2 regions of the Nitratireductor sp. StC3 genome follow, and region 1 is predicted to be linked to the other one. Evidence: riboswitches for the same ligand, from Rfam matches in the RefSeq annotation. Region 1 holds a riboswitch; the other holds the start of a gene.

Region 1 (10,028 bases):
CCCTGTGCCGCGAGGCCGCGCTCGGCGCCGGCGCCCATGACGGAGCCGCGACCGCGCTCGCCCGGGCGACGGTTGCCGCCGAAGCCGCAGGCAACAGCGCCATCGGCCTGGGGCATTTCGAATTCTATCTCGACGCCCTGCGCGCGGGCCGGATCGACGGCCGGGCCGAGCCGGCGATCGAACGGCCGCTGCCGTCGATTTTCCATGTCGACGCCCGCCGGGGTACGGCGCATTACGGCTACGCGCTCGTCCGCGACCGGCTGATCGCCGCCGTGCGCACGGCCGGCCTGGGGATCTTTGCGCAAAAAAACGCCTTTACCTGCGGCGCGCTCGGCTATTTCGCCCAGCAACTCGCCGAAGCCGGCCTGGTCGCACTGGCCGCCGCCAACGGCCCGGCGCTGATCACCGCAGCGGGCGGCCGGCGGCCGGTCTACTGTACCAACCCGCTCGCCTTCGCCGCGCCGCTTGGTGGGGACGACACGCTGCTGATCGACCAGTCGTCGAGCCAGACGGCCTATGTCAAGCTGCGGCAGGCCGCCGAACGGGGCGAATCGATTCCAGAAGGCTGGGCGATCGACGGCCGGGGCCGGCCGACAACGGACGCCCGCGCGGCGATCGAAGGCGCGCTTCTGGCGTTTGGCGGCGCGCGCGGGGCCAATATCGCGCTGATGGTGGAAGTGCTTGCGGCCGGACTGACCGGCGCCAACTGGTCGCTCGACGCGCCATCGATCACGCAGGGGCCAGACTCTCCGCAAACCGGGCTGTTCGTGCTGGCGGTCGACCCGGCCGCGTTCGGTCAAGGCTTCGCTGCCCGGCTCAGCGACCATGCCGCACGGCTCGAGGCCGAGGGCATCCATATTCCAGGCCGCGCCCGGCGCGAACGCGTTGCGGCGGCGGACCGCGACGGGCTGCGCGTGCCACGCGCGCTGGTACAGCGCATTGCGGCCTTTGCCGACCCCGCGCCATAAACCGCAAGGGCTCAGCTGTCGACAGACAGGGCGAACGGTGCGCCCTCGAAGGCATCGGCGCCACGACCGATCGAGCGCACCGCCTCGACCATGCGGCCGTCGCGCCCCAAAATTTCGTCGGCCAGCGCGACCAGCCGGATATTCGGCGTCGCGGAGGGCGAGAGACGGCGCAATGTGCGGGCGAGTTCGGCTTCGCCGCGCATGGGCGCCAAGGCGGCGGCGATGATGTAGGCGGAGGCGGTGGAGCGCGAAATGCCGGCAAAGCAGTTGATCACAAGTGGCGTGGCCCGATCCCAACCCCTGCCGAATTCGATCAGGCTTTCGACATGCGCGCTGGCCGGCGCCACCATGTCTGGCGCTTCCTCGACGATGTCGTGCATCGACAGCAAAAGGTGCTGATCGGCGGCGATCGGCGCCGGCCGGTCGAACGGGGTTCCGTGTTTGAGCAGCGTCAACAGCCGGCGCGCGCCGGTCGCGCTGATCGTCTCGCCGAGACGCGACAGGGGGCAGACCCAGATCATCATTTTTTTGCCTCCTTGGCCGGATCGGTTTGCTGGTTTCGCGCGGACCATGCCGCAAGCGCGGCCTCGAGCCGTGGCCAGGCGTCGTCGTCGGGCAGGCCGATCCGCAGACAATCCGGCCGGGCTTGGAAGCGGCGGGTGAAAATGCCGGCCGCGCCCAGCCATGCAAACAGGTCCGGCGCGGCCGGATCGCGCAGGAAGGCGTAAAGCGCGGTGCCGCCGCGGGGCTCGATCCCGGCTGTGGCAAGCACGGCGTCGAGACGCGCACGCTCGGCCCCCAACCGGGCGCGCATCCGCGTCTGCCAGGCCTGGTCCGCCAGCGCCCGCAGGCCGATCTCGAGCGTCGGGCCGGAGACCGCCCAGGGCCCGAGCGTAGCGGCCAATCCGGCCACAAGGTCCGGCGCGCCGAGTGCAAAGCCGAGCCTGATGCCGGCAAGGCCGAAAAATTTCCCGAACGAGCGCAGCACGACGACCCCGCCTTCCCCGCAGGCGTCGCCGAGAGAATGCGCGGCGGGACCGACATCCATGAACGCCTCGTCGAGCACCAGCAAACCGCCCTTGGCGTGCATATGGCCGGCGAGCGCGAGCAGGGTTTCGCGTGCGACGACGCGGCCATCCGGATTGTTCGGGTTGACGATGACGGCAAGATCGGCGTCGTAGAGCGCATCGACATCGCTCACCTCCTCGACCGCATGGCCGGCAAGGCGCGCGCAGCGCCCATGTTCGGCATAGGTCGGTCCGAGCACGCGGGCCCGGCCGGCGGGGATCTGCCGCATCACAAGCGGCAGCAAGGCCTGGGTTCCGGGCGCGGCCACAACGGCGGCATCCGGCCCGGCGCGATAGGCGCCGGCGGCAAGGCGTGCCAGTTCGGCGATCCGGCCCGGCTCGGGCAGGCGCGAAAAAGCGGTGGCCGGCAGGTCGAAAAGCGGATAGGCGTGCGGGTTGATGCCGGTCGACAGGTCGACCCACGGTCGCGGCGCATCGGGAAACAGCGCCCGGGCCGCGTCGAGGCTGCCGCCATGATCGCAAACCGCGTTTTTTTCAGCCCGTTGCAACGCCATGTTCTTGTCCATCGCCTTTCTGTCGCTGCTTGTCGAGCGGGCCGCCGGCTATCCCGACCGCCTGTTCATGGCGATCGGCCATCCGGTGACCTGGATCGGCGCGCTGATCGACCGTCTCGACCGGCGCTGGAATCGGGAGACGGACAGTCCGGCGCGTCGCCGGCATGCCGGGCTGGCCGCGCTCGTCACCATTGCGCTGCTCGCCGGCGGCGCCGGGCTGGGCCTGCAGGCGCTGCTTATGACCCTGCCCGCCTCCATAGCCCTCGCGCTCGCTGCCTGCCTGGCGGCAACGCTGATCGCGCAAAAAAGCCTCGACGATCATGTCGCGGCCGTCGCCGGCGCGCTGGAAACCGGCGGCCTCGACGCCGGACGGGCGGCGGTGTCGCAGATCGTCGGGCGCGATCCCGACACGCTCGACGAGGCCGGGGTGAGCCGCGCGGCGATCGAGAGTCTGGCGGAAAACTTCTCCGACGGCGTCACCGCGCCGCTCGTCTGGCTCGCGCTCGCCGGCTTGCCGGGCATCGCGGTCTACAAGGCGGTCAACACGGCCGATTCGATGATCGGTCACCGCACACCGCGCCACGAGGACTTCGGTCGCGCCGCCGCCCGCTTCGACGATCTGATCAACCTGCCGGCCTCGCGGCTGACGGCACTGGCGCTGGTGGCGGCCGCGGCCCTTCTGCCATCCATGTCCGGACGCAACGCCTGGCGGGCGGTCCGGCGCGACGCGAAAAACCACCGCTCGCCCAATGCCGGCTGGCCGGAGGCGGCGATGGCCGGCGCGCTCGGCCTGGCGCTCGCCGGCCCGCGCTCCTATGGCGGACATGTGGTGGACGACGCGGTGATGGGCCAAGGCGGCCGTCGGAGCGCCGACGCGACAGATATTCGCCGTGCGCTTACCCTTTACCGGTGGGCGGACGGGCTGTTGATCCTGTTGACCGGCGCGCTCGCCGCCTTGGTCAGCGCGCATTTTTGATCAGCCCGTCAATGTCGAGATGGGCCTCCATGTGGTCGGCCAGACCGTCGAGCGCGGCTTCGACGCCGCCCTCGTAATCGAGCCCGGATGCGCCGCCGCCGAGACGCTCCAGCCAGGCGGCGCGCTGGCGATCGTCGGCGAACAGGCCGTGTACATAGGTTCCCGCGACGCGACCGTCGGGTGCGGTCGCGCCGTCGGCCCGACCGGCGATGGCGGCGAACGGCCGTGCGGCATCGGGTCCTGCGGTGACGCCGATATGCATCTCATAACCGTGGAAAGGCACGCCGTCGGCCGTGTCGCCACGCACCTCGACCAAAGCCTTTTCGCCTGTCAGGCGGGTGTCGACCTCGAGCAAACCGAGGCCTTTCACCCGTCCTGCCTGCCCTTCGACGCCGTCCGGATCGTCGATGGTGCGGCCGAGCATCTGGTAGCCGCCGCACAGGCCGAGCACGAAGCCGCCGCGGCGGCGGTGGGCCGCGATATCGACATCGAAGCCGGCCGCGCGCAGGGCGGCCAGATCCGCGATCGTTGACTTGGAACCGACCAGCAGCACCAAGTCGGTATCGCCGGGAACCGGCATGCCTGGCCACAACCGTGTCAACGCCACGTCGGGTTCGGCCTCGAGCGGGTCGAGATCGTCGAAATTGGAGATATGCGGCAGGATCGGCACCGCGACCTTCACCCGCCCCCCGGCGCGGCCGCGGCGATCCTTGCCGGTCAGCGCCAGCGCGTCCTCCGCCGGCAGGCGGTTGGCGTCGGCAAAATGCAACAAAAGCCCGAAGGAGGCCCAGCCGGTACGCCGCGCAATCTCGTTGATGCCGTCGACGAACAAGGCCGGATCGCCGCGAAAACGGTTGACGAGAAACCCGACGACGAGCGCGGCGTCGGCCGGATCGATCACCGCTTTGGTGCCGACCAGACTGGCGATGACGCCGCCCCGGTCGATATCGCCGATCACCACCACCGGCACGTCGGCGGCGCGCGCGAAGCCGAAATTGGCGATGTCGTTGGCACGCAGATTGGTTTCGGAGGCACTGCCGGCGCCTTCGACCAGCACGATATCGGCCTCTTCCTTCAGACGCGCGAAACTGTCGAGCACGGCCGGCAGCAGACTGGGCTTGACGCCCTGATAGTCGGCCGCGCGCGCGGTGCCCCGGACCCGCCCCTGGACGACGATCTGCGCGCCCGTCTCGCCCTGCGGCTTCAACAGAACCGGGTTCATGTGTACACTGGGCGTCACGCCGGCAGCGCGGGCCTGCAAGGCCTGGGCGCGGCCGATCTCGCCGCCGTCGGCGGTGACGGCGGCGTTGTTCGACATGTTCTGCGGCTTGAACGGACGTACGCGCAGGCCGCGCTTGGTCAGGGCGCGCGCCAGGCCGGCCACGACCAGCGTCTTGCCGACATCGGAGCCGGTGCCCTGGAACATCAGCGCACGGGCCGTCATGGCGGCGTCTCGCGGGCCCGACAAACAGACATTGCTAGAACTCGATACCCTTTTGCGCCTTCACGCCGGCGGCGAAATGATGCTTGACCTGCCCCATCTCGGTGACGAGGTCCGCGGCCTCCGCCAAGGCGGGCTTGGCGTTGCGACCGGTGACGACGACATGCAGATCGTCGCGCCGGGCCTTGAGCGCCTCGACAATCTTTTCCACGTCGAGATAGTCGTAGCGCAGGGCAATGTTGAGCTCGTCGAGAATGACGAGGCCGATTTCGGGATCGGCCATCAATGCCTCGGCTTTGGTCCAGGCGGCCTCGGCAGCGGCCACGTCGCGCTTCAGGTCCTGGGTCTCCCAGGTGAAGCCCTCGCCCATCGCATACCATTCCACCTTGTCGCCGAAGGTCAAAAGCGCGTCCTTCTCGCCGGTGTGCCATGCGCCCTTGACGAACTGGACGACGCCGACCTTGCGGCCGTGGCCGAGCATGCGCAGCGCGAGCCCGAAGGCCGCCGTCGACTTGCCCTTGCCCGGGCCGGTATTGACGATCAGCAGGCCCTTTTCGATCTTTTTCGACGCCACTTCGGCGTCCTGAACGGCCTTGCGCTTCTCCATCTTTGCGCGATGGCGCGCGGCCTCGGTTTCGCTGACTTGTTTCATCTATTTCACCCGCATCGGCAGTCCGGCGACCATGAAAACGACCTCGTCGGCCACGGCCGCGACCGCCTGGTTGAGGCGCCCGGCCGCGTCGCGAAAACGGCGGGCGAGCGCGTTGTCCGGCACGATGCCGAGGCCGACCTCGTTGGCGACCGCGACCCAAAACCCGCGCGGGGCGGCAAGCGCGGCGACCAGACCGGCGGTCTCGGTCTCCACGTCCCGGCCGGCCAGCATCTGGTTCGACAACCACAAGGTCAGGCAGTCGACCAGAACCGGCCCTTCGGCCTCCGGCGTGGCCAAAGCCCCGACAAGATCGAGCGGCGCATCGTGCGTCGACCAACGCCGGTCGCGCCGGGCCCGATGTGTGGCGATGCGCTCACTCATTTCGGCATCGAAGGCCTGCGCGGTCGCCAGATAGGTCCAAGGCGCCGGCTGCGCCTCGATCAGCGTTTCGGCGTGCGCGCTCTTGCCCGAGCGCGCACCACCAAGCACCAGGATCAGCCGTCCTTTGTCAGGCAAAGCTTGTCCGCGAATTGTCGGCCTGGCCGAAAAAGCGCGGCCGCAGCGCACCGACGGCCGCGCCCAGCACCAGCCAGAAGACGAGGTTGGTGACGGTGACGACAACGACGAAGCGGTGATGCAGATCGGCCGGAACCGGCGATTCGTGGCTGACCGGCTGTGGCGCGCCGATCAGATGCGGCGCGACGATCAGCGCCACCCCGACCACCGCCCACACGGCCGAGGCGCGAAACGCGATCAGCGCCAGGCCGGCCGCGGTCGCGGCCACGGTGGCGATCCACCATATCTGCCGGGCAACAAGATCGGCAGCCGGCATGGCCGGCAATTCGGGCGGCAGGCCAAGGCCGGGCGCCAGGGTGAAAACGGCGAAACCGGCAAAACCCCAGACGAGACCCTGACGCCAGCCGGCGATGCCACCGGCGAGTTCCGACGCCGCGACCAGCAAAAGCCCGAATCCGACACCGGTAACGATGGCGGCGAGTGCCGTATAGAGGTTTCGTTCCATTCCGTCGGCCGGCGCCCAGGCTTCCACGCCATCCTCCGCCTCGGAGACGGCGGCCTCGCCATGATGGTCGCCGCCAGCGCCCTCGAAGGTCTCGGCCTGGAGGATCAGCGGCACGGTCGCGTAGATCTGCATGGCCGTCAGCACGAGCCCGGCCAAAAGTCCGGCGAGCGCCGCGACGAACACGACGTTGCGAAGATCAGACATGTCGAACAATCCGTTAGTGGCAGGGAAATGCCATGGAGTGGCGATAGTCGTGGGCGGCATTGTGGACCGCCTCCATCGGGGCGAAGCCCGAAACCGCGACGACAAAAAGCCCGAGTAGCGCGGCCATCGCTAACGGCATGGCCCGGGATCGGGTCGAGACGGGTGCGCCCAAGGTCGTGGTGTTCGAATTCATGTCCTGTCCTTTCGCCCTCCACCCGAGGGCCTTGGCATTGCGTTCGCGACGACGGCAGGTTTCCTGGCTTGCGGCTCGACGCTCCCTGCCCGCCTTCCCGAAGCAGCGCTTCAGTGGCCTGTGGGGTGGAGCTTGCCGCCTACAGTTGCGGGGGCAGCCGCGGATTTGGGCACGAGGCCCGCACCGCATTCCCTTCTTCCCTCGGGAACCATCGACGATCGGAAACATAACGCAAATCGAAACGGGCGCAAACCTCAATTCACCCGCTCCGCTGTCCCGATGCCGACATCACGGCCCGGGACCGGCCGTCGGTGGTGCTCGCGCTCAGATGCTGAGCGCGAGCACCACCGACAGGATCAGCAGCGCGGCGAAGGCGACGTTGACAATGCGGTTGAGCCGCGGCTCGCGCAGAACTCGGGTCAGAAGGGCACCGCCGGCGAGCCAGACCGTATTGACCAGGGTGAGGATGACAAGCAGCAATCCGGCCTTGATGAACGCGTCGACGGTGGAGGAACCGGCAAACAATACGAAGCCGGTAAACATCGCCGCCATCGCCGCGTAGGCCTTCGGGTTGAGCAGGGAAAGCACGATCCCGTCGCCGGCGGAAGGCGCCGGTTTTGTCTGCCGCGCCTCCGACAGCGGCGGCGCGTTGGCGATACGCCAGGCGAGATAGAGGAAATAGGCCGCCGCAGCGGCCGTCACCACGGGCCCGAGCGCGGGCACGGCCAGGACGATTGCGATCACCCCGCTCGCCGTCAGCCCCATGACCAGCACCATACCGAGGAGAAGTCCCGTCATGTAGCCGAGGCCGCGCCGGGCACCGAACGCGGCGCCTGTCGCGGCGAGGCTCAGCGTGTTGGGACCCGGACTGCCGGTCAGCACGAAGCCGGCGACGAGGAACCCGATCAGGTCTTCCATGGTGTGCGTCCGTTGCGATCCAGCCGGAAATGACAGGTTCCTACAGTCGAGACGCGGCGGCAAGCCGCCTGGCGCAGCTTGGATTGACAGTCCCGGCGCTCGCGGCCTAAATGCCGGCCTGACGGTTCCCTTCCACGCGGAAGGGCTAAGAGGGAACGCGGTGCGAAGCGACCGGCTTCAACTCCGCGGCTGTCCCCGCAACTGTGAGCGGCGAGCTTCGCGTCGATTGCCACTGGATTTGTCCGGGAAGGCGGCGCGGTGCGGCGACCCGCAAGCCAGGAGACCTGCCGTCGCAACAGCAATCCTAACCGTCCGGCGGGTGACCCGGGCAAGGAGTTCGACGATTGACTTTCGACGACAGGACTGATTCGTCCGCCACGGACCCGGCCGCAACGGCAGACGCGCCGACGCCCGCCACAGCGACAATCCTTGTGTGCAGTTCATGCCGCGGCGCGGACGGCGCCGACGACCGGCCGCGTCCGGGACATTTTCTCGCCGAGGCCGCACGCGCGGCCAGCGACGATACCAGCATCCGGATCGTGGAGATCGAATGCCTGGGCAATTGCAAGCGCCGGCTGAGCGCGGCGCTGTTGCGCGAGGGGGCCTGGAGCTACGTGTTCGGCGACCTCGCGGTCGAAAACGGGGCCGACCTGGTGGCCGGAGCCAAGCTCTTCCAGACCTCCGAGAACGGGCTCATGCCCTGGCGCGGACGGCCCGAATGTCTCAAGCGCGGGGTCGTCTCCAGATTGCCGCCCGCAACCGCCATCGCCCCTGCCGCAACCCAAAAGGTTTCATCATGACTGCTTCCGCCGACCGCGTCCCCTGCACCGTCGTCACCGGTTTCCTCGGGGCCGGCAAGACGACGCTGATCCGCAACCTGATCGAGAACGCCAATGGCCGGCGTATCGCCATCATCGTCAACGAGTTCGGCGATGTCGGCATCGACGGCGAAATCCTGAAAGGCTGCGGCATCGAGAACTGCCCGCAAGAAAACGTGCTCGAACTGGCCAATGGCTGCATCTGCTGCACGGTCGCCGACGATTTCGTGCCGGCGCTCGATCAGATCCTGGCGCGCGAGCCGAAAGTCGACCACATCCTGATCGAGACCTCCGGCCTGGCCTTGCCCAAACCGCTGGTGCAGGCGTTCCAGTGGCCGGCGATCAAGGGGCGGGTGACCGTCGACGGCGTGGTGGCGGTGGTCGACGGGCCGGCGCTCGCCGACGGCCGGGTCGCCGCGGACATGGATGCGCTCGCCGCCCAGCGCGCGGCCGACGAAACGCTCGACCACGACGATCCGGTCGAGGAAGTGTTCGAGGATCAGGTTGCCTGCGCCGACCTGGTGATTTTGTCAAAAAACGACCTGCTTGACGAAAATCAGGCCGGCCGCGCCCGCGCGGCGGTGGAGCGCCACCTTGCGCGCGCGGTTAAAATCGTGCCGGCCGCCAACGGCAAGGTCGATGCCTCCGTGCTGCTCGGGCTGGGGCTGGCGGTCGAGGACGATATCGAAAACCGGCGCACGCATCATGACGGCATGCTCGACCACGAGCACGACGATTTCGACACGCATGTGATCGAGCTGCCCGCGATTTCCGATCCCGACGCGCTGGCGCGCCGGGTGACGACGGCGGCGGAAAATGCCGGCGTGCTGAGGCTCAAGGGTTTTGCACATGTCGAGGGCAAGCCGATGCGCCTGCTGGTGCAAGCGGTGGGACCGCGCGTGTCGCATTATTACGACCGCGCCTGGGGCCCGGACGAAGCCAAGGGCACGCGCCTGGTGGTGATCGGGCTCAAGGGCCTGGATCGCGAGGCGATCGAAAAGACCCTGGCGGCATAGGAGGACGAACCGCAGCGCGATGCACATCCTCGCCACCAGTTCCGCGACGCTCGACGATCTGATCGAGCCGGTCGACTTGCGCCAGGCGCCGGCCGACATGGTGGCGTTGTCGTTCACCGACAGCGATCTTTCGGCGCTGGCCGCCGCCTGGCGGGCCGAAGGCGAGGCGGTGCCGTCGCTGAGGCTCGCCAGCCTGCGCGAGTTGCGCCACCCGATGTCGGTCGATCTGTGGCTCGACA
Region 2 (10,028 bases), on a different contig from region 1:
CCGGATGCCGTTGATCGTCTGGCTCGTGCGGGCAAAACCCTGCAAATGGGTGTCTTTCATGGCGGCTGGTTTTCCTGTTGTCATGCGGCCGAAGCCCTGCGGTGGTCGAATTGCCTGGCGAACTGCTCGGCGGCGATGCCGATCCGCGTCGTCAGCGGCACCGGCAGCGGGCGACCGGGCTCGAGTTCGGCCGCGCAGGCATAGACGGCGGTCGGCACGGTACGGGCCTCGAAGAAGCCGAACAGCGGGCGAAGCTGATGCTCCACCATCAGCGAATGGCGCATGCCGCCGCCAACCGCCGTCAAGAGCACCGGCCGGTCGCGCAACGCACCCGGCGCGACCATGTCGAAGACGTGTTTGAACAGGCCCGGGAAGGAGCCCTGGAAGACCGGGCAGCCGATGATGATGCCGTCGGCGGCCTGCAACTCGGCCAGGAGCGCGCGGGCGCGAGGCCCCATCGCCTCGGGCCGGGTCGAGCACAGATCGGGCACCGCGTCGACCAGGTCGTGGACGACCGGGTGCAAGCCGTGCGCGCGCCGCAATTCGCCGCCGACGGCCTCGACCAGCGCGTAGGCGCGGGCCGGACGCCAGGTCGTGCCGCAAAAGCCGACGATTCGCGGGGCGCGCTGGGCGGGCTCGGCATTCATCGGCCTTCTCCCGGCAAACGTCTCTCGGCCATGCGGCGGGCGATCGAGGTCGGGCGTCATCCCTTGATGCCGAAGACGGTCCACTCGGCGTTCTCGCCGGTTAAGCCGAGCAAGGCGCGCCCGCATTCCTCGACGATCTGGTCGGCCATCAGAATATGTTGGGTGCCGGCGTGGATGTCGCGATAGACGCGCTGCATCGGGGTGGCGTGCAGGGAGGCGCCGCGCGCGGCGCGGTGGGCGAAAGTGGCGACGTCGGAGATCACGTCGTGCAGGTGGCGCAGGCACAATTTGGCCATCGTCACCGCTTCCAGCGGCTGGGCTTCGCCTTTCATGGCGCGCGCGTCGATGGCGAGCCATGTCTCGTAGGCCAGCGCGCGTGCGGCGCGGTAGCGCGCCTCTGCCTGCGCGAATTGGAACCGGAAGCTCGGGCTGTCGGCCGATTTGCCGAACGGATCGGTGCGCTCGACGATCACCTTGGCCAGTTCGTCGAGGACGCGCCGGCCGACGCCGAGCGCCCAGCTCGTATGGCCGAAGGCGCTGAGCCCGGCCAGGCCCAGACCGCATTGCGGGCCGCCGCGCAGCGGTACCGTGTCGTCGAAACGGTAGGTCATGGTGGCGGGCACGAACAGCTCCTCCTGTCCGTCCGGCAAGGTGTAGTCGTAGCTGCCGGTGGCGCGCAGGCCGAGCACGTCCCAATTGCCGAGCAGCTTGATCGTGTCGCGGGGATGGTGGGTGATGATGATCTTCGGGCCATCCTCGCCCATCACCATGTTGCCCTCCTGGTCGGTGATGAAGCAGCCCGTGTGGATCCATTCGGCGTGATGGATGCCGCTGCCATAGGCCCAGCGGCCGCGGATCATGTATCCGCCGTCCACCGGCCGCGCGAAACCGCGCGGCACGCCGTTGCCGGCGATCGTGATGTCCGGCCCGTTGGCGAACACGGTGGCGATGCCTTCGTCGGCGATGAAGGCCGCCATCATCATGCCTTCCATGTTGTTGACCATCGTGCACCAGCCGACCGAGGCGTGGGCGTGGGACAGGCGTTCGACGACGCGCATCATCTCGACCAGCGTCGCGTCGCCGCCGCCGACGGCGGCGGGATACATCATCGTGTAGAGCCCGGAGCTGCGCATCGCGGCCACGACGTCGTCGGTCAGGTGTCCCTGCGCCTCGGCCGCGCCGGCGCGTTCCTCCACGAGCGGCAGGATCTCGTCGACGCGTTCGAGATATTCACGTTGCTTGGGGTGGACGTTCATCGATCTGCGCTCCCTGTGGACTGCGTAACGCGGAGACCCGATCGTCGCCGCGCGATTGGCGTCGGGATGGTCCGGCGGATCGCTCTAGACGCGGTCGGCTCGGCGCCCGATGTGGCAACCATGCTGGCGGCCTGCTCAAGGCGACAACCCCCGCGCCCGGGGGGGTAGGTGCCGGCGCCGCGACGCGATATGATCCCGTGTTCGACTGGTCGAAGCCTGCGCGCGACCGGCCGCAGGAGAGGCGGTTCGGGCGATCGGATCGGATCGGAGGGGAGGTCGATGTCGGGAGGACGGGAGGAATGCATGCTCCGCGCGTAACGGAGGCGGTGCTGGCCGACTGCGTGGCCTCGATCGCCTGCAGCGGCTCCATGAGCGAACTCGGGCTTGCCTGCCAGCGCGCCGTCAGCCGGCTCGTCGGCACGCCGACGCTCGGGTTCTACCTGCTCGACGGCTCGATGCCGGTGCTGAAATACAGCCACCAAGTCGATCCGGGCATGCTCGACGATTATACCGACCGGCTGGGCGCCAACGATCCGCTGATCGAGAGCCTGCATCAACGGCCCGTGGCGACCACCGGCATGTCGATCTACGGCGACCGCGACTGGCGCCACAGCGAGATGTTCAGGCTGCTTCGGCGCTGGGGTTACGACGGCAATCTCTGCGGCCCGCTATGTCTCGACGGCGCGCTGGCGGGGATCCTCTATACGGCCGGTCTCGGTCACGGCGGCCGCTCCGACGAACTCGTTCGCGCGCGCATGGACATCATCTGCCGCGCGAGTTCGATGGCGCTGGACCGGATCGCCGAAAGCGGGTTCGTCGCGCACGCGCCGTCGGGCGGCTGTGCCGAAGCCGCCCTGCCGCCCCGTTCGGCCGAGGTGGCGCGCCTGGTGCGCCTGGGACGCAGCAACAAGGAGATCGCGCGCGCCATGGCGATCTCCGAAAACACGGTGAAGGAGCACGTGGCCAATCTCCGCCACCGTTTCGGCGTCCGCAACCGGACCGAACTGGCTGCGCGGCTTTCGGCTCAGGCCGGCCGCGCCGCGTCCGCCTGAGGCGTCGTGCCGTTTGCCGTCCCGCCCGCGCGTGCCGGTTCTACCCTATTGTTCGACGCAGTTGAAACGGCGGGCCGGCGGCCACTTCGCCTGCAAACGCCTTATAGGGCGCCGGTGATCAGGTAGCGCAGCGCGCGCGCCACTTCGTCGGGGGTCCGCGCGACCGCGTTGGCGGCGGCGTCGACCTCCTTCAGCGCGTGGTCGAATTCGGGCGGGTGCAGCACGATGAACGGTTTGCCGAGCGCTGCCGCATAGCCGGCGTCGAAGGCCGCGTTCCATTGCCGGTATTTTTCGCCGAAACACACCACCAGCACGTCGGCGCGCTCGATGCCGGTGCGGATGCGCACGGCGTTGAGCAGCGCCCCCTTGCGGTCGTGCCAGAACTTGTCGCTTTCGGCGCCGAAGATCTCCACGCCGCAATCGTCGGAGGCGCTGTGGTCGGTCACGGGGCCGTACCAGTCGATGTCGAGCCCTTCGCAGGCCGACACGATCGTCTCGCGCCAGTCGGTATGGATTTCACCGGACAGATAGACATTGAGCTGCATGGGGAAACTCCCGTTCGGTTTCGCTGGATGATGCGCGCGTGTGGCGAACGGCTACCACGAACCGACCATGTTCGGCAGCATGCGGTCTCGAAAATTTTCCCGCTGCGTTCGGCGAACGGCTGTCACACATGCCGACGCCGGGCCCGGCGCGGAAAGCTGCGGGCTTTGATCACCGACGATTTTTCCGTAATGACGGGCAATGTCAGCCCCATCCGACACTGCCGCACGCAACGCCACCAAAATCGCCCGCGCCTGCGCTGTCATCGAGCGCGATCTGAGCGCCCGCCACCGGATCGCCGACCTTGCCCGGGATAGCGGCATGGCCGAGCATCATTTCCAGCGCCGCTTCGCGGCGGCCACGGGCGAAACGGTTGCCGGCTATCTCCGAAGCAGGCGGCTCGAACGCGCGGCGATCGCGCTTTCGCAAACCGACGCGCGCATTCTCGACATCGCACTCGATTGCGGGTTCGAGACCCACGCGGCGCTGACGCGTGCCTTCAAGGCGCATTTCGGCATCACGCCCGATGCCTTTCGCCGGGATGGGCTCGATCCGGCCCTGTGCGGCGCGCCGCCGCGGCCTTTCCTGAGACCTGTCGAGGCCCAATCGTTTGCCTTGGCCTGCGATCTGATGGAACTGCCGGGGCAATGGCTGTGCTGGCGGCGGGCGACCGGCATGATCGACGGGCGCTACTTCCCCGACCTGGCTTCGACACAAGCCGCGTTCGACGATCTGGCGCGCGTCTTGGGCAAGGACGAGGCGGCTTTCGCCGCCGGTTATGCCCAGGGTCCCGCCGCTTTCGAGGATCAGAGCGCCGTCGCCCATTTCGGTGCGCTTTTCGACACCGAGCGCGGCCTGGCCTGGGCGGAGGGGCGGACGCGGATAGAGGCCGGGCTCTACGCAATCTTTCCCCATCGCGGCCCGCTGAACACGCTGCACCTGACATGGCATCGCGCCGCGCGCGTCGGCCTGGGCCGGTTGAACCTGAGGCTGCGGCCCGGATGGATGGTGGAAACCTATCTGACGTCGCGGATCGAGGCGCCGGGCGCAGCGCTGAGTGCGCTTATCCACCTTCCGGTCCACAAAAGCACGATCGGGAAAGCCTAGGCCGGTCGGCGGGACTTATCCAACGGGGCGAACGCAGCGTTGGGGAAGACCATGACCATCGACATACCCGAAATCCTGACCCGTCCTTTGCGCGAGACCGTCGCCGGGCTCGCAAACGAAGCGACGCGCGAAGCCCTCTATGGCGCCTTGCGCGCCCGACGCGAAGACGTCGAACCGGTCGTCAACGCGTTCGAGGCCCGTCGCGAACAGTCGCCCCGCACGGCGAAAGGGCCGCTGAACGGCCTGCCCGTCACGGTCAAGGACCAGATCGCGGCCGGGGGGTGGCCGCGGACATTCGGGCTCGAGCGTCCCAGCCGGCGCGCGGACCGGGCGAGCGCGACGATCGTGGCCAGGCTGGTCGAGCTGGGCGCGGAGGTGACCGGCAAGACCGCGTTGCCGCCCAACGCGCTCGACTTCCAGACGTTCAACCGACGGCGCGGCCGCACCAACAACCCGCACGATCCCCGCTTCACCGCCGGCGGCAGCTCGGGCGGCGGCGCGGCGGCGGTGGCGAGCGGCATGAGCCTTCTCGATATCGGCGCCGATCTTGCCGGCTCGCTGCGCCTGCCGGCGGCATGGTGCGGCGTGACCTCGCTTACCCCGACGGAGGACGCCTGGCCTGCTGACGGCATGTTGCCCGGCGGGCAGCGCCTGCAACACTTCGCGCGGATAGGGCCGATCGCGCGGCGGGTCGACGATCTCGCCTTTCTCTGGGACTGTCTTGCCGGAGCCGAAGCCGGAAAAGAAACGTCGGGATCGTACCGGATCGGCCTGTGGACGCCGGATGGGCCCGCGCCGATGGAGGCAGCGGCCCGCGCGGTCTGGGACGGGTTTTCCACCCGGCTCGCCGCCACGGGCATCGCCGTCGAGACCGACCCGATGCGTCTCCTGTTTAAACCCGAGAGCTACAGGCTTTTCGGCGAGATCATGGGCTACGAGACCGGTGCGCTGATCCCAGCGCCGATTCGCTGGCTGCTACGGCGTGACCGGAGCCCGGCGCGGCGCTCGCCAGGTTTCCTCGCCCACGTTCATGCCGGATATCGCAGGGACGGTGCGCGCCATGCCGACAATCTGGCGCGCATGGCCGCAGCGCGGCGCGAGGCCGCCGCGCGTTTTGACGGCCTCGACGCGCTGGCTTTGCCGGTCACCGGCTTGTGCGCGTTCCGGCACCTCGCCCCGAGCTCGGACAGGGCCGGGGTGCGCGACTACGCACAGCGCTTCGACACCGCCGCCGGTCCGCTCTTCTATTTCGACGCGCTGACCCGTTTCACCGTCCCGGTTACCTTGCTGGGATGGCCGGTGGTCACCCTGCCGATCGGGCGCGATGCGAACGGAATTCCGCTCGGCGTCCAGGTTGTCGGCAAGCCGGGCAGGGAGCGGGTGCTGCTCGATCTCTGCGCCACGATCGAGACGCGCCTCCCGGCCTATTCGGGCACGGAACGATGAGCGAGAACTTTCCGATGGACCACGCCGGAGTTCTCCGCGTATGCGCTTGACAAGCTTTTGCTGATATCTCTAGGGTCGCGCTCGGATCTGGTTCCGCCCTCGGGTGGATGAAAAGGGAACACGGTGAGGTCGCATGCCGGCCAAATCCGTGGCTGCCCCCGCAACTGTAACCGTTGAGCCCGCTTCCATGATGCCACTGGCCGTTCGCGGCCGGGAAGGCGGAGCCGGGCGACGAGACGGAAGTCAGGAGACCTGCCAGGACCGGTCACCCATGCCAGGACACGGGGTGTGTTCAGGCGCGGCCGTCCGTTGCGGTGACATTCGATGAAGTGTTGCCGCAGCCGGGAACGGCCGAGGGGTGAGAACGTCTATGTCTGCCAATCTGCCCCTGACCGATCTCCGCCTGCGGTTTTGTCATGCCGCGCAACGCCCTGTCGGGTTGCGCGACCAGCCGCAAGAGGGGCAGCTATGCACAGAAAACATATCCTAGCGGGCGCGTTGGCGCTTGCCGGTGTGACGACCGCGCAGGCCGAGGACACGGGCGACGCCGATACCGAAATCACCAAGCTCGACCGGTTGTTGATCAGCGAGGGGCGCACGCCGGTGGAGGCTGAAAAGTCCGGCCGCGCGCACACGGTGATCCCGGGCGAGACCTTGCAGCAGAACCGGGTGCGCTATGTCGCCGACGCCCTGCGCATGGTGCCGGGCGTGGCCGTGTCGCGCACCGGCGCCTATGGCGGCCTGACGCAGCTGCGCATGCGCGGCGCGGAAGGCAACCACGTGCTGGTGATGATCGACGGCATCGAAATGAACGAGACCTCCTCGGGCGAGTTCGATTTCGGCAGCCTTCTGGTCGACGACATCGAGCGCATCGAGGTGCTGCGCGGCCCGCAAAGCGCGTTTTGGGGCTCCAACGCCACCGCCGGCGTGATCAACATCATCACCAAGCGCGGCGAGCGCAACGGATTTTCGACCTCGATCCGCTCCGAGGCCGGCACAGACGGCACCTGGCTCGGCGGCCTGTCGATGCGCGGCGGCGGCGAGAACTACGACGTGGCGCTGTCGGGCCTGTTGCGCAACACAGGCGGTTTCAACGTCTCCGACTACGGGACCGAACGCGACGGCGACCGCAACGCCACGATGAACGGTCGTTTCACGGTCGACCTGACGCCCGCGCTCAGCGTCGACGGCACGCTGCGTTACGTGGACCGCAAGAGCGACCTCGACGCGCAGGATTATGGCTGGGGCAGCCCGACCTACGGCCAGGTGCTCGACACGGACGACCAGGTCGCGAGCCGCGAACTGTTCGGCTCGCTCGGCGCGACCCATGTCGCCTTCGACGGCGCGCTGACCCAGCGGCTGCGCTTTACCGGCAGCGATACGTTCCGCGAAAACTTTGCCGGCGGGGCGCTGACTTCGTCCAATTCCGGTGCTCGCTATAACGGTCTTTACCAGGCGACGTGGGAATTCGACACGCCGAGCCTGCTGGAGGCCCGCCACCGTCTCACCGGCGGATATGAGTGGGAGCGGGAAACCTTCCTGCCGTCGCACCTGACGAACAAGCTTGCCCGCAACACCAATTCCTTCGTGGGCGAATATCGCGGCGAGTTCCTCGATCAGGTCTCCCTGAACGCCGCGCTGCGGCGCGACGACAACGACGCCTTCAGCGACGTCACCACCTACAGCCTCAGCGCTGCCTGGCGCATTCCCGGCACCGACACCCGCCTGCACGCCTCGCTGGGCACCGGGGTCACCAACCCGACCTTCTTCGAGCAGTTCGGGTATCTGCCGACCCAGTTCGTCGGCAATCCGGGCCTGTTGCCTGAAGAGAGTTTCGGCTGGGATGTCGGCGTCGAGCAGGGCTTTTTCGGCGGCATGCTGGTCGTCGACCTGACCTATTTCAACCAGGATCTCACCAACGAGATCGCCACCTCCTATGCCGGGCCTTTGCCGACGCCGGTCAATCTCGGCGGCCGCAGCGAGCGCCAGGGCGTCGAGGTCGCCGCGACGGTCGATCTGTTCAACGGGTTCACGGCCACGGCGACCTATACCTATACCGACGCCACCGAGCAGACGGTGGCCGGCGGGCCGCGCCTGGTGGAAGTGCGCCGGCCGAAGCATTCGGGATCGCTGAACACGGCCTATAATTTCTACGACAACCGTGCCCGCGTCTTCGGCGAAGTCGTCTTCAACGGCGAAATGCTCGATCTCGACTTCTCGACCTTTCCATCCTCCCGTGTGAGGCTGAAGCCCTATACGGTGGTCAATGTCGGCGGCAGCTTCCGCTTCAACGAGACAGTCGAGGGGTTCGCCCGCATCGAAAACCTGTTCGACGAGGAGTACGAGGACGTGCTCGGCTACAACACCCAGGGCCTGGTCGCCTTTTTCGGCCTCAAGGGCAGTTTCTGATCGCGATGACGCAACGACGCGTCCTTCGCCGATGGCTCGGGGCGGCGTGCGCCGCCGCCCTGGCGGTCTGCGCGCCGGCGCTGGCGCGCGCCGAAACCGCACCTGCCCGCGTCGTGTCGATGAATCTGTGCACCGACCAGCTCGCCATGCTGATCGCGGACAAGGACCAGCTCCATTCGGTCTCGTATCTGGCCGCCGATCCGGGCGCATCGGTGCTTGCCGCACGCGCTCGCGCCTATGTCGCCAATCACGGCTTGGCGGAGGAAATCTTCCTGATGCGGCCGGATCTGGTAATTGCCGGCACCTACACGACGCGCACAACGGTGGCGTTGCTGCGCCGGCTCGGCTTCCGCGTCGAGGAGTTCGCGCCGGAAACCGGTTTCGACGACGTCCGGCAAAACATTGCCCGCATGGGCGCGATCCTCAACCGGCAGGAGCGGGCGGCCATGCTGCTTGCCGATCTTAACGCCGGGCTTGTCGCGCTGGCCGCATCGCCGGCTCAGGGCTCGGTGGCCGTCTATTCCTCCAACAGCTATACGGTCGGGCCGGGCTCGCTCGCCGACGCCGTCATCGCCGAAACCGGGCTCGACAACATCGCCGCTTCGCTGGGCATCTTCGGAGCCGGTCGGCTGCCGCTGGAAAGCCTGATCGCCGCCGATCCCGACCTGGTCGTGACCGGCGCACGGCGCTTCGACAGTCCCGCGCTCGCCCAGGAAAATTTTCGTCATCCGGCCTTCCGCGCCTTTGCGCACCAGGTCGCGGAGGTCGAAATCCCGGACAAATACTGGCTGTGCGGCGCCCCTTTCACGCTGATTGCCGCTCGCATCCTCAAACAGGCCATGGACGACCGGCAGCGGGCGGCCCGGAATGAGTGAGGTGGCACGCTACCGCCTGTTGCTGGCACTGCTCGGCGGCGCGACAACGGTGTTGTTCGTCCTGTCGCTGACGGTCGGGCCCGCGGCGATCGGTTTTGCCGATTCGCTTGCCGCGCTCGTCTCCGGCGATGGCGGCGCGATCGTTCTGATCATGCGCGAAATACGCCTGCCGCGCGCGCTGCTTGGCCTGATGATCGGCGCCACGCTCGGCCTTTCGGGCGCCGCGCTGCAGGGTTATCTGCGCAATCCGCTGGCAGAGCCGGGGTTGATCGGGGTCAGCGCCTCGGCCTCGCTCGGCGCCGTGCTGGCGATCTATACCGGCCTGTCGGCCGCCTTTCCGCTCGCCCTGCCGCTGTCGGCGCTGGCGGCCGCGGTTGTCGGTGTGCTCGTCGTCCAGGCATTGGCCGGCATGCATGGCGGCACGCTGACCGTCATTCTGGCCGGCGTCGCGGTGTCGAGCTTCGCCGGGGCGATGACCTCGCTGGCGCTCAACCTGTCGCCCAACCCGTTCGCCGCGCTCGAAATCCTGTTCTGGATGCTGGGCTCGCTCACCGACCGCTCCATGGACCATGTCTGGCTGGCCGGCCCGTTCATCCTCCTCGGCTGGGCGATGCTGGCCATGCTCGCCCGCCCGCTCGATACGCTGACGCTGGGCGGCGACGCCGCCACGAGCCTCGGCGTCGACATGCGCCG

Evidence for each region. A riboswitch is a leader RNA that binds a small molecule or an ion and turns the genes downstream of it on or off. The one in region 1 is predicted to bind cobalamin.
Region 2: it holds a riboswitch for cobalamin, as region 1 does, so the genes downstream of both, C7T96_RS19510 (TonB-dependent receptor) here and C7T96_RS17020 (CbtB domain-containing protein) in region 1, are expected to answer to the same signal.

What each region holds. Positions count from the first base shown of each region.
Region 1 is NZ_PYBP01000008.1:169,293-179,320, forward strand. It holds gene C7T96_RS16980 (Ldh family oxidoreductase) at 1-968, shown strand, start outside; gene C7T96_RS16985 (tyrosine phosphatase family protein) at 980-1,489, opposite strand; gene cobD (threonine-phosphate decarboxylase CobD) at 1,489-2,550, opposite strand; gene cbiB (adenosylcobinamide-phosphate synthase CbiB) at 2,549-3,526, shown strand; gene C7T96_RS17000 (cobyric acid synthase) at 3,510-4,970, opposite strand; gene cobO (cob(I)yrinic acid a,c-diamide adenosyltransferase) at 5,005-5,619, opposite strand; gene cobU (bifunctional adenosylcobinamide kinase/adenosylcobinamide-phosphate guanylyltransferase) at 5,620-6,135, opposite strand; gene C7T96_RS17015 (CbtA family protein) at 6,128-6,844, opposite strand; gene C7T96_RS17020 (CbtB domain-containing protein) at 6,858-7,037, opposite strand; cobalamin riboswitch at 7,073-7,265, opposite strand; gene C7T96_RS17025 (LysE family transporter) at 7,362-7,955, opposite strand; cobalamin riboswitch at 8,061-8,262, shown strand; gene C7T96_RS17030 (DUF1636 domain-containing protein) at 8,387-8,755, shown strand; gene cobW (cobalamin biosynthesis protein CobW) at 8,752-9,789, shown strand; gene cobN (cobaltochelatase subunit CobN) at 9,809-10,028, shown strand, end outside.
Region 2 is NZ_PYBP01000011.1:45,711-55,738, reverse strand. It holds gene C7T96_RS19545 (alpha/beta fold hydrolase) at 1-60, opposite strand, end outside; gene C7T96_RS19540 (NAD(P)H-dependent oxidoreductase) at 81-647, opposite strand; gene C7T96_RS19535 (acyl-CoA dehydrogenase family protein) at 704-1,903, opposite strand; gene C7T96_RS19530 (LuxR C-terminal-related transcriptional regulator) at 2,203-2,955, shown strand; gene C7T96_RS19525 (YtoQ family protein) at 3,057-3,500, opposite strand; gene C7T96_RS19520 (helix-turn-helix domain-containing protein) at 3,700-4,605, shown strand; gene C7T96_RS19515 (amidase family protein) at 4,657-6,051, shown strand; cobalamin riboswitch at 6,123-6,326, shown strand; gene C7T96_RS19510 (TonB-dependent receptor) at 6,520-8,460, shown strand; gene C7T96_RS19505 (ABC transporter substrate-binding protein) at 8,466-9,335, shown strand; gene C7T96_RS19500 (iron ABC transporter permease) at 9,328-10,028, shown strand, end outside.